One region of the Alteromonas sp. CNT1-28 genome, then DNA from elsewhere that is predicted to be linked to it. Evidence: predicted binding sites of a transcription regulator. Region 1 holds the regulator's gene; each other region holds the start of a gene.

Region 1 (4,164 bases):
TCGAATTAACTCAGCCAGTTGGTGAATGGTAAGCTTATCTGTGTCTAAATATAAATCTGCGCGTTCAGCAATAGGAGCAAGTAGGGCAGACTCGGCTTTAATGGCTTCTGAAAGCGATTTATTAAGCTTGGCGAGAGGGTGAAGACGACGTGTTTCGCTAAAACGCTTAACCAGTACATCATCGCTCGCGTCAATGTAAACAATGGTCATCGACCACGAAGAAGGCAGGTAGTCTAGAATTTCTACCAAATCGTCAGGATTTTTAGGTAAGTTTCTCACATCGATACTTACCGCAACCTGATCGTACTCGTCAACAACTGTATGGGTTAAGGTGGGAAGTAAGTTTACCGGGATATTATCAACACAGTAATAACCTAAATCTTCCAATGCGCGAAGTGCGACAGACTTACCAGACCCCGAACGACCACTGATTATTATCAGCTTCACCTACTTTCTCCCTAATACTCTGGTTTTATCACATACGCCTTGTTGAATTAGGCGCCCACTAAACGGTTAATAGGCGCTTAATGTTTAACTTAATGCAGATAGAATATCGTCGCTTGTCGTTGCGCGACGTATTGCTTTAATCGTTTCTTTGTCGCTTAGTTTACCAGCCACGGTGGCCAGCGTTTGAAGGTGTCCTTCGGTCTGTTCCTCGGGAACGAGTAGCGCAAAAAAGATGTCTACGGGTTTCTCGTCAAGGGCGTCGAAGTCAATTGCTGGCGTGCTGGTTACAACAATGGCAATCACTTTCTCGAGGCCCGGCAGGCGCCCGTGGGGCAGGGCGATACCATTGCCAATGCCTGTACTACCCATACGCTCTCGAGCCATCAAACTGTTGAGTACCGTTGCCTGATCAATGTTCTCGTTTTGCTTGGCAGCGATATCAGCGATGATCTCAAGAATTCGCTTTTTACTATTACACTGAACCGCACACTCGGTGCGGTCCAGACTTACGATGGCTTGTATATCCATGCTTAATTAACTACTAATGTTTTTTCAGTTTTTCCTTATGCTTGATTACCTGCCGGTCGAGTTTATCAACCATGCTGTCAATCGCCGCATACATGTCGGTATTTTCTGAGGATGCGAATACTTCAGCGCCACTTAAATGAACGGTCGCTTCGGCTTTTTGATTTAATTTTTCAACGTTCAGGATGACATGCACATTAGAAATGTGATCAAAGTGACGTTCAAGTTTGCTGAACTTCGTATCGACATAATTACGCAAAGAGTCGGTGATTTCGACATGATGACCAGTAAGGTTGATTTGCATATTTCGTCTTCCTTATATTATTAAGCCCGATTAAATAAGGCTTTTGCGTTGGTTCGACGGCGGGATCGACAACGATTCCCGGTACTTTGCTATTGTTCGCCGGGCAACTTTAATGCCTTGTTCGGCCAACAATGAAGCAATCTTGCTATCACTTAGCGGCTTGCTAGGCTTTTCAGCGGCCACTAATTTCTTGATCAATGCACGAATCGCTGTAGATGAACATTCACCACCAGACTCTGTTGCAACGTGGCTTGAGAAGAAATACTTCAATTCGAAGATTCCACGTGGCGTATGCATGTACTTTTGCGTTGTCACTCGCGAAATAGTGGATTCGTGCATATCTACCATTTCTGCGACATCATTTAGCACCATTGGTTTCATCATTTCCGGGCCGTGCTCAAAAAAGCCCATTTGCTGCTGCACAATGCAGTTTGCAACCTTCATTAAGGTTTCGTTACGAGATTCAAGGCTCTTTATGAACCACTTAGCCTCTTGCATGTGTGAGCGGATGAATTGTGAATCGCTACTATTCTTGGCACGGCGACTCATTGCAGCGTATTGTTGATTTACGCTTAATTTAGGCAGACTGTCGGGGTTCAGCTCAACCACCCAACGGCCATTTTTCTTGGTTACTGAGACATCAGGAATAACGTACTCAGGCTCTTTAGTAACTAAAGCACTACCTGGGCGAGGATTCAAGGTTTGCAGTAAACGCATTGCCTCGCGTAGCTGATCTTCTTTCAATCGGCTTTTACGCATAAGCGTACGATAGTCTTTGCTGCTCAGTAAGTCAGAGTACTCTTCAATTAGTTGCTTTGCTTCAGCAAGCCACGGTGTGTCTTCTGAAAATTGGCGCAATTGCACCATCAAACATTCTTGTGGAGAGCGTGAGCCAGAACCAATAGGGTCGAACATCTGAATGCGCTTTAGCACACATTCTATTTCGTCCATTTCAATCGGCTCTTCCATATCATCATCGTTAACCGCTTCTAAAATATCATCAAGGGTAACGGTTAAATAACCTGACTCGTCAATAGAGTCGATGATTGCTGTAGCGATTGCGCGATCGGTATCCGAGAAATGGGTAAGGCGCATTTGCCAAAGAAGGTGCTCTTGAATATCTTCAGTAGTCTCACCTTGGAAGATTTGCTCGTCGTCATTGGATGGACCCGGAGCAGGCGAAGATGAAGCAGAATAGTATTCGTCCCATGTGCTGTCGATTGGCAGCTCATCGGGAAGATCGTTTTTCTCAAGTGCATCGCCGGCTTCTAGTGTGTCACTAGATGCAGAAGCAGTGGCCTCAGAGCCGCTGTCATCGTTGTCGATATTGTTCTTTTCTAGTTGCGGCTCGTCGTTACCTTCTTCAACTTCTAATAGCGGATTAGAATCGAGCGCTTCTTGGATCTCTTGTTGAAGATCAAGTGTAGAAAGCTGCAGCAGTTTAATGGCCTGCTGAAGCTGTGGTGTCATGGTAAGTTGTTGGCTAAATTTTAGCTGTAAAGATGGTTTCATCTACGTCTTATTTAAATGCTCTAAATTGAATATACCAGAGCGAAACTGAAAAATGACAATTCGGTTACATTAACTATAGCCTGAATTGTTCGCCTAGGTATACATCCCTTACTTTTTGATTACTTAAAACCTGTTCCGCCGTTCCTTGCGCAATAAGCTCGCCATGACTCACAATGTACGCCTTTTCACAAACATCCAATGTCTCTCGTACGTTATGGTCTGTGATAAGGATTCCAATACCCCTATCGCGAAGATGTTGTATTATCTTCTTTATATCATTAACTGATATTGGATCAACACCAGCAAATGGTTCGTCTAACAAAATAAATTGCGGTTTTGCTGCCAGAGCGCGGGCAATCTCAACGCGTCGGCGTTCGCCCCCTGACAAACTCATCCCCGTACTATTACGTATATGGTTAATATTAAATTCATCAAGTAGCGCATCAGCTTCTTCTTCTTGCTGTTGTGAATTTAAATCTTTACGGGTTTGCAAAATGGCCATGATATTTTCATGCACTGTGAGCTTTCTGAAAATAGAGGCTTCCTGCGGTAGGTAGCCAATTCCGCGGCGTGCGCGCTCGTGCATGGGCTGATGAGTTAGCTCATTGTCGTCGATTTCAATCTTGCCTTTATCCAGATTCACTAAACCAACAATCATGTAGAATGTGGTGGTCTTACCAGCGCCATTTGGGCCAAGAAGACCAACAATTTGACCCGTTGAGACAGACAGACTTACATCTCGAACAACCTGTCTTGACTTGTAAGCCTTAGCAAGATTTTTAGCGCTCAAAGTTGCCATTGCTATTCATTGCCCTCGTTGTCTTTTTTGTCTTTCTTAGACGAAGTTTTGCGAATGGTCTCAGGTGTGAATACTGTGGTCACTCGACCCTCACCATCCTTACCTGCGCCGCCAGTCGCTAGCAATTGCTCGGTAATCATATCGAACGTGATGTTGTCACCCTGTACTTTACTGGTGTCTTGTTTCAACTCTGCGTTTCCGGCAAGAGAAATCGTTCGGTTCACCACTTCATAGCGTATTTCATTAGCTTTTGCCGAAACTGGCGTGCCGTCTTCCAATTGCTGGGAATAGCTTGCAGGCTTTCCTCTAGCAATAAATATTTCACGACCACCACCGTCAGTGGCAATTACTTCCACTTCGTCAGCTTCAATAACCAAAGAGCCTTGAGTTATGAGTACGTCGTCTTTGTACAACGCGGTTTTATTTTTACCGTCGATAAACTGGGTGTTCGAGCCTATTTTTATGGGCTGCGAAAAATCATCTTCACTGGCGTGTACCGCACCGCTAGCGATGGCAAGCAATAAACTAGTTGCTAGGGGAATAAGTGGTTTGTACATGATCTAAAAGCTCGTATTCT
Region 2 (4,164 bases), on a different contig from region 1:
AGCGTTCACCACGCGGTTCAAAAGCTTGAAAACGCCATTGGTGTGTCGTTGTTTGAGAATATTGGACGTAAAGTCCAGCTTTCGCCGCAAGGCGAACTTATGTATCGCCGTGCCTCTTTTTTGCTGAGCGAAGCACACAAGCTCGAGGCCGTTGCCAATAGCCTTCAATCTGGCACAGAAACAACTTTACGCATAGCGGTGGATATTATTTTTCCGTCTGAAATGCTTTATAACGTGCTAGCGAAAGTTTCTGCTGAGTTTCCGCTGCTTCGTATCGAGATAGAAGAAACTGTGCTCAGTGGCGCAAATTCACTTTTGAGCAATGGTAAAGTTGATTTAGGCATCTCTCCTTTCGTATTTCCAAATGGCTTTAGCGAAGACTTGTGCGAAATTGAGTTTGCAGCTGTCGCTCACGCCGACCATCCACTACACCAATTAGATAGAACGCTCACACTGGAAGACTTAAAAGCGCATCGTCAAATTGTGGTAAGGGATTCATCTGCGGAGCGTAAAGCTGATGTGGGCTGGTTAGGTGCAGAGCAACGCTGGACCGTAAGCCACGTTAGAACGTCATTAGATATTATTGCTCAGGGGTTGGGTTTTGCGTGGCTGCCTATAGCAATAATTAAAGATGAGCTTGAAGACGGTACACTCGTTCCCCTTCCCCTGGATAATAATGCAGCATTGCGTAAGGCGCTCCTTTATCTGTCTTTTGAAGACGGCGATACGTTGGGGCCAGCTGCCCGTGCTTTTATTGGTGAGCTACGATATCAAACAATGAACCTTCCATCGTCAGATTTTATGCTCGATTCGTGTACTGAGTAGTTTGACCATCAGCTTAGAGCGACTGCAAGGCGTTCAAATCCAAGTATAAAGCCAAATACCGATAATGAAACACCAACTAACGCCACAGCACCATCGTCTGTGGCCATGCCTATTGCCATAATAAAAACAGCAAAAGCGGGAATAAGGCCCATAAAGGGAATAAGCTCCAGAGGAATCATTACAAGTCCGCAACCTGCACAACATAATGCGATGAGTGATCTGAACACAGGCTGGCGCATGAAAAAACACCGAGGAACTAAAAAGCGGTCTACGCGTACTGCATACGGTTTAACCTTTTCGACAATGTAGCGAAGCTGATCGGCGTCACAGTTTAGTTGCATCACTTTTTGCGGTAACCAAGGATGCCTACGACCGAGTAAAATTTGCAACGCGATGAGTAAAATTGTCCCACCCGCTAAAGATGGGATCCCAGGGATGGCCCCAATCGGTGTGCAAGCGATAAAAGATGGCAGCGCCAACATTGGTCCAAAGCCTCTTTTCTCCATCACATCCCAGAACTCAGCAAACTCGAACGTATCTTGTCTTGCTCGCGGCTGCATTTTCCCCAACAACTCGTACAAGGTCATTGATCTTACAGCTGTTTTCCCCCACATCTTCAATTCCTTTGATATCACATTACCAGCGAACGTCGCGCTAATCAGACGGGCTCCTCGCCTAATTAATATACATTTCTTGCACCTACTCGATTTACCATAGTGAGACTGCAAGTAACCTTAGACAGGCAAATCGTGCGAAAAATATGCCATCGATTGCATGTGACGGTGTGTTGAAGACAGGAATACTTTTTGCAAATGCCCCTGATAAGTAGAATAAAATCACCTAATAAAACAAAGACAGATATAGACATTCTGTACTTTAGTGCGATGTGTACCGCTGATCGCAAAGAGTTGATAAATTAGAAGAAGGTAGCGCAACCGTCTATCCCTGGCATCCAGGCAAATGTTCAAGATTTCCGGCTTGCTTGAAGCGCTTAGATATTTTCCGATGCGCTTACACTTTATTAATTTAAACCAGCGTATAAATAAACTTTAAATATGCGCTTTAGCATTCAGTTGTTAATAGCGTATGATAAAACTATAACATTGATTCTATTCCATATTTTTTCTGAATAGGAAACGAAAGAAGAGAGGGACATCCACGTGCTTACCGTACTTTTAGTTGATGACGACGCCGAGTTCACAGAAGTAGCTTGTACTATTATCGAATTTCTTGGCCACGAAGTACTTACCGCTGCCACACTCAAAGAAGCCCGCGATTGGTTAGAGAAAGAAACCTTTGACCATGTACTGCTTGATTTCATGCTACCCGATGGAAGCGGCGCGCACTTGTTCAATGAGTTAGATGCACTTCCTAAGCGCCCTCGCGTTACTTTGATAACGGGTCACCCTTCTGTGAAAAGCGTGATAAAGGGTCTGTGTGGCCCCACGGTCGACTACCTTGTTAAGCCAATTCAACGGGAGGAAATAGAGGCTGTATTAAGTCAAAAGCCAAAAGAAAAAGCACCTGCACAAGAAAAAATAGAGAAACATTTTGACTTGTTGATTGGTGAATCGCCAATTATGAAAGAGCTCTACAAGCTGATTTCTAGAGTGAGTAAAACCAGCGCTAACGTAATGCTGCTTGGTGAAAGCGGTGTAGGTAAAGAAGTGGTGGCTGCCGCAATTCATCGTGCTTCAGAAAGTGAAGGTCCCTATATTGCAACCAACTGTGGTGCATTCTCAAAAGAACTAATAGGTAGCGAACTTTTCGGTCACGAAAAAGGAGCATTTACCGGCGCTGTAGGACGTAAAGAAGGTGTTTTCGAACAAGCTGAGGGCGGCACGCTCTTTTTGGACGAAATCACAGAAATGCCCATTGATATGCAGCCCAACTTACTTCGCGTTTTAGAAAACAAGGTTGTTATTCGTGTGGGCGGAACGAAGACCATCCCGGTGAGCTGCCGCGTTGTATCTGCCACGAACCGAACAATGGAAGAGATTGCGCAAAGCAAAGTACTGCGCGAAGACATCTACTTCAGACTTGCGGTGTTCCCAATCACCATTCCTCCGCTACGTGAAAGAAAGGAAGATATTCCATTACTAGCAAAAACCTTTATTGCTGAATTCAATAAAGATAATGGCTCGCAATTTAAGTGGGAAGATAGTCAACTCGATACGTTACAAGCCTACGACTGGCCCGGCAACGTGCGTGAACTAAGACACTTTGTGCATCGCGCTGCCATTATGAGCGACCCTGAAAAGAGTGAGATTGAATTACCAAAAACCATTGAGTCACCATTTGCTCAAAAACAGAGTACGACACCGGCACTTCAAGCCGGTAGAACCATTGAAGACGTGGAAAAAGAGCTAATTTATGCCACGTTGGAAAAAGTGAATGGCAATAAGACCACCGCAGCAGAAATGCTGGGAATTAGTACAAAAACGCTTTACAACCGTCTTCATGCATATGGTGACTTAAGTAAAGACGACTAAGTAAGAGGTATTCGGCATGACTAGCGAAGAATTTTCTCGACTAAGTGTTTATGTGCATGATGCACGCAAACCATTAAACAGAATATCAATGCAAGCTGAGCTAGTAAAAATGGCATTAAACGGTGACGTTCCACCTGAAAAGGCATTGGTGGCGTTGGATAAAATAATAAGCAGTGCTAAAGACTGCAGCCATACTCTTGCTGAAATGACATCAGAGTTAAGTGGCAATGTTTCGGATTAAGTAAATGATTACTAAAGTATTGTCTTCACTATACAGTTGGATAATTTTAGTTGTTCTGGTCATTATTGTAATAACTGCTAATTCATTTTACGTAGTTAGTACATTGAATGACCTTTCTGCTCTGGAAGCGCGGCTGTTCACTACGAACCGTGTTATCAATGCAGTTAACCGCCTTCACGTTGCTGTACTTCGCGTGGAGTCTGGTCAGCGCGGCTATATGCTAACTGGCGATGAAGAATATCTTACCGACTACACCGAAACGTTAAGTTCATTGGGCGAATTAATGGACGAAGTTGAGGTAAGCTCCTTTTCATCTGATATAGAAGGGCAAACTAATCGCATAGAGAACTTTCTTTCTCTAACCAAAGCAAAAGTCAATGAAGTGATTGAAGTGGTTGAACTGTATAAAGAAGGAAAAGAGCAACAGGCTATTATTTTGGTTAATAGTGACAAAGGCCTAAAACTCTACAAACAGTTTGAAGCTTTATTTAGAGAAATCGACGGTTCGGAACAAGATATGCAGGGTACTCACTTAGCCAACCTAATGAGCCTAAGACGAGACTCTGTTAATACGCTGATCATTTCCTCTGCAACGACTCTGCTACT
Region 3 (4,164 bases), on a different contig from region 1:
AGGCATCACTAATGGTAAAGGTATATTCTCCATCAGTAAGGCAAACCGCTTCAGTATAACTTTGGTTGTTAGCGTAGTTGCTGCCAGAGGCTTCAACTTGGTTGTTTGCGTTAGTTATTTGCCAACTGGTTTCACTGCCGTAATTGTCGGTAGTTAAGTTCAAAACGCCTGAATGGCTAGCACACGTGCTTCCACCGCCGTTATTGCCACCTGACCCAAGCGTAGTCGGCTCGAATGCGTCTACATAGACGGTTTCTGACCCATCAAAGCCAGTCTGATCATAAAAGCGTAACCCCACCTCAATCTCTTTTGACGCTGTAGCGGAATAAGAGAAAGTAAGCTGTTGCCAGTTTCCAGTTGATGAGTTGTCAGAATAACCTTGATAACCGTCTACATATAGGCGTGCTTTTACAGTACCTTCAGTGTGATATAGCCTCACTGAAAATTCATAATTTTGACCGGCGGTTACATTGATTGTCTGACGGAAGTCAGTTGAACCTTGCGTTGTCGTATTGACGGTAACTGCAGCTGACTTGCTTCCCGAGAATGAGTAGACCGAGTTTTCAGCTACACTAATGCCGGAGTCGATAGTTGACCATGAATTAGGTGCGCCAGACGTCCATGTTTCAAAGTCTCCATTGGAGACCTGACCCATAGCGATAGCGGGTAATAACGCACCTGCCAAGCCGACTATTTGACGTAAGTTTATATTCATTTATTTTCCGTTATTGTCTTTATTTTAAATGTATATTTGTTCCTTAAATGTAGTGTTCGACGCCTTCCTAGGCGTATCAAATATTGCACGTATTTGTGACAAAATGAATAAAAGTGCTTAATCTAACGGCAGAGAGTACTGAGTTAACGGCAAGGAAATAGATGCAAATAAACGGTAAGTTAAGCGAAAGATCAGTACTACCTATTATGGACTGTTGGGAGCAATAAAATGACTGACAGCCCAATTCCATCGCTATCCGTACGCTCATATACGAAGCAAACGTGCCGCCATAAACACAACTACTTTCAGTTAGTGCTGCCCATCAACGGACATATCTTGATAGAAATCGATAATTTTAGCGGGCGAGTAGGCGTTGGCGAAGGCGTATGCATAGCGCCGAATGAGGTCCATTATTTTAGCGCTAACGAACTGTCAAAATTTATTGTGGCGGACTTGGAGTATGTGCCAGTTAATTTAAATGACAGGTTGCACCCGATATTTCAGGTAACGTCAGCATTACAGGCGTTTTTATCGTTTGTAGAGATTCAAATTAGCCAGTTTGCTGACCAAGGCCATGAAGAAATACTGGCGCTATTTTTAACCTTGCTAGAAACATCCTTGAAAGGATGCAGCATGGATAAGCGAATGACTCCTGTATTAAGCCATATTCATCGCGACCTTGCCCGAGGCTTTACACAGGTGGAGTTAGCACGGATAGCCTGCATGGGAACAACGCAATTCAAAACACGCTTTAAAGAAGCCACCGGGCATAGTTTACGAGATTACCTTGTAAAAGTGAGGATGGAAAAGGCCAAAGCACTACTTAGAAATACCGATACACCAATGTTGGGTATAGCTCAGCTAACAGGGTATGAAGATGTTGCAGCATTCAGTCGCCGCTTCAAAGCGTATTTCGGGCGCCCCCCTAAGTTTTTCAAAAGAAAGTGACTGTGATAAGGGCTTACCTCACATGACGGTAAATCGTTGATAGAGACAACTAGTTAATCTCTTCGTCTTTAGGAAGTTTATTGACTCTGGCTTCTATAAATCGTTTGTGGTCGTCCATTTTGGTGCATTCTAAGGTTCCACCAGCAATTCCACTCAATATCGCCAAAGTTTTATTGGTCGTACTGCTACAGTTTACGCGTTTTGAAGGGCGTCGATTTTCATTAGCTTGTATTTGCTGTGTGCTTGGCCCGCTAAGCACAGGACTATTTTTACGCTCTTGAAATGCTTTTGCTGCCTGTTCTGCGTCTTCAGCGACTTTGTCACTGTGATACTTTTCAAAGTAGAGGGCTGCGCCATCTTTTACCGACAGATTCAGCGAGCCTGCGCGCCGATTTGCGTCTTTTGATAAAGTGGGCGACGGCAGTGTATTAGTCGGCTTACTTTCAACGGGTACCTGCTGTTTATCGGGCTCAGCATTTTTCTGCTGCTTGGACGCAGGGCTTTCTACAATTTCATTCTTACTATCAAGTGCTTCAGTCGCTTTGGTTGCTTCAGGCTTCAACTCAATTTCTTGCCTTTTAGGGGAAACATCGATTGGTTTAGTTTCTTGTGGTTTAGCTTGGGCAGAAGGGCGTGGAACGGGGGGATAGTAAAGTCTGGCGCTTATCTCCGGCGTTCGCTCCAAAACATTTACTCGTGCTTTTTGGTTGTTGATGCCCATTTGAGAAAGTATGACCACTACGATGACCCCAAACACATGTGCACAGCCCGAAATTAATAGTGGGCGCCACGCCGTTTTCTTTGCAACGGAATGGTGTTCAATGCTGCGCTCAGGCGCAAAGAAAGATGGGGTGATAGTCGTCATAGTAAACAACAGACCATGGGCCCTATCGAATAGTTCCATCCTAATTTCATCGCACTTTTTAGTCCTCTCACCTTACCGCAACCTCATACCGCTTCAAAATTGGGCAAATTTTTAACAGTGCACCATTAGTGTGCATTATTTTTGTGCGTTCATGAAGCGTTTGCTTGTATGTGTTTGATTTATTTGGCTAATCATTTGTGGCATGGCTCTTGGTTTATCTTCCCATAGTTGGAAACACGACAATAAATCACAGAATAACCAAAACAAACTGGGAGCAACTCATGAAACTAGTCACAGCGATCATCAAGCCGTTCAAGCTAGATGATGTTCGTGAAGCCATTTCAGAAATCGGTATCGACGGTTTGACCGTGACCGAAGTGAAGGGCTTTGGACGTCAAAAAGGACACACTGAACTTTACCGCGGAGCGGAATATCAGGTGGATTTTCTACCTAAAGTCAAACTGGAAATTGCTGTTCAGGATGATCAAGTAGAGCGCCTGGTAGAAGCCATCGTTGGCGCTGCCAAAACAGGCAAAATTGGAGACGGCAAGGTGTTTGTTTACGACCTTGAACACGCCGTTCGTATTCGAACTGGTGAGTCGGATAGCGACGCGCTGTAAGCCACAACGATATATTTGCGGAGAAAACCATAATGGAAATCACTTTTGAACTTGGGTATGCGCTAGATACCTTTTATTTTCTAATCTGCGGTGCACTGGTTATGTGGATGGCTGCAGGTTTTGCGATGCTTGAAGCAGGTCTTGTTCGAGCGAAAAACACCACAGAAATTCTAACTAAAAACGTGGCGCTATTCGCTATCGCTTGCACTATGTACATGATTTGCGGTTACGGCATTATGTACGGTGGCGGCGACTGGGGTCCATTCCTAAGCGGTATCATGGCTGATGGCGCAACAGGTGTCGCTGAAGAGCCAGCAACATATGCACCTTCTGCTGACTTCTTCTTCCAAGTAGTATTTGTTGCAACAGCAATGTCTATCGTATCTGGTGCGGTAGCTGAGCGTATGAAGCTTTGGGCATTCCTAGCGTTCGCAGTTGTTATGACGGGCTTCATCTATCCAATGGAAGGTGCTTGGACATGGGGCGGCGAAGCAGTATTCGGTATGTATACGCTTGGCGACCTTGGTTTCTCTGACTTTGCAGGTTCAGGTATTGTTCACATGGCTGGTGCAGCTGCTGCTCTTGCTGGTGTTCTTGTGCTTGGTGCTCGTAAGGGTAAATACACCGCTGACGGTAAAGTAAACGCGATTCCAGGTGCAAACTTACCGCTTGCAACTTTAGGTACATTTATCCTGTGGATGGGGTGGTTTGGCTTCAACGGCGGTTCAGTACTGGCTACTGCAACTGTTGAAAGTGCAAACTCAGTAGCGATTGTATTCATGAACACAAATGCTGCAGCTGCTGGTGGTGCAATTGCTGCACTTATCGTAGCACGCATTCTATTCGGTAAGGCTGACCTAACCATGGTACTTAACGGTGCGCTAGCCGGTCTTGTAGCTATTACAGCAGAGCCTTCAACACCTACACCACTACAAGCTACGCTGTTCGGCGGCCTTGGTGGTATTCTAGTAGTGCTTAGCATCGTTGCGCTTGATAAAGTAAAAATTGATGACCCA

Evidence for each region. The regulator sigma-54, encoded in region 1, starts transcription at its own class of promoters, with help from an activator protein. The targets are predictions, from matches to a motif close to GTTGGCACGNNNNTNGNNT.
Region 2: MHN02_RS14015 (exopolysaccharide biosynthesis protein) is a predicted target of sigma-54. The motif match lies at 1,575-1,593, and genes of this name have one in related genera.
Region 3: glnK (P-II family nitrogen regulator) is a predicted target of sigma-54. The motif match lies at 2,725-2,743, and genes of this name have one in related genera.

Annotation. Positions count from the first base shown of each region.
Region 1 is NZ_JAKREZ010000006.1:252,593-256,756, forward strand. It holds gene rapZ (RNase adapter RapZ) at 1-447, opposite strand, end outside; gene ptsN (PTS IIA-like nitrogen regulatory protein PtsN) at 532-975, opposite strand; gene hpf (ribosome hibernation promoting factor) at 989-1,276, opposite strand; gene MHN02_RS05865 (RNA polymerase factor sigma-54) at 1,307-2,788, opposite strand; gene lptB (LPS export ABC transporter ATP-binding protein) at 2,862-3,587, opposite strand; gene lptA (lipopolysaccharide transport periplasmic protein LptA) at 3,590-4,144, opposite strand; gene lptC (LPS export ABC transporter periplasmic protein LptC) at 4,113-4,164, opposite strand, start outside.
Region 2 is NZ_JAKREZ010000022.1:28,927-33,090, forward strand. It holds gene MHN02_RS14010 (LysR family transcriptional regulator) at 1-825, shown strand, start outside; gene MHN02_RS14015 (exopolysaccharide biosynthesis protein) at 834-1,439, opposite strand; gene MHN02_RS14020 (sigma-54 dependent transcriptional regulator) at 1,986-3,317, shown strand; gene MHN02_RS14025 (hypothetical protein) at 3,334-3,558, shown strand; gene MHN02_RS14030 (sensor histidine kinase) at 3,563-4,164, shown strand, end outside.
Region 3 is NZ_JAKREZ010000004.1:39,953-44,116, forward strand. It holds gene MHN02_RS03550 (endonuclease) at 1-715, opposite strand, end outside; gene MHN02_RS03555 (AraC family transcriptional regulator) at 944-1,663, shown strand; gene MHN02_RS03560 (hypothetical protein) at 1,713-2,567, opposite strand; gene glnK (P-II family nitrogen regulator) at 2,810-3,148, shown strand; gene MHN02_RS03570 (ammonium transporter) at 3,181-4,164, shown strand, end outside.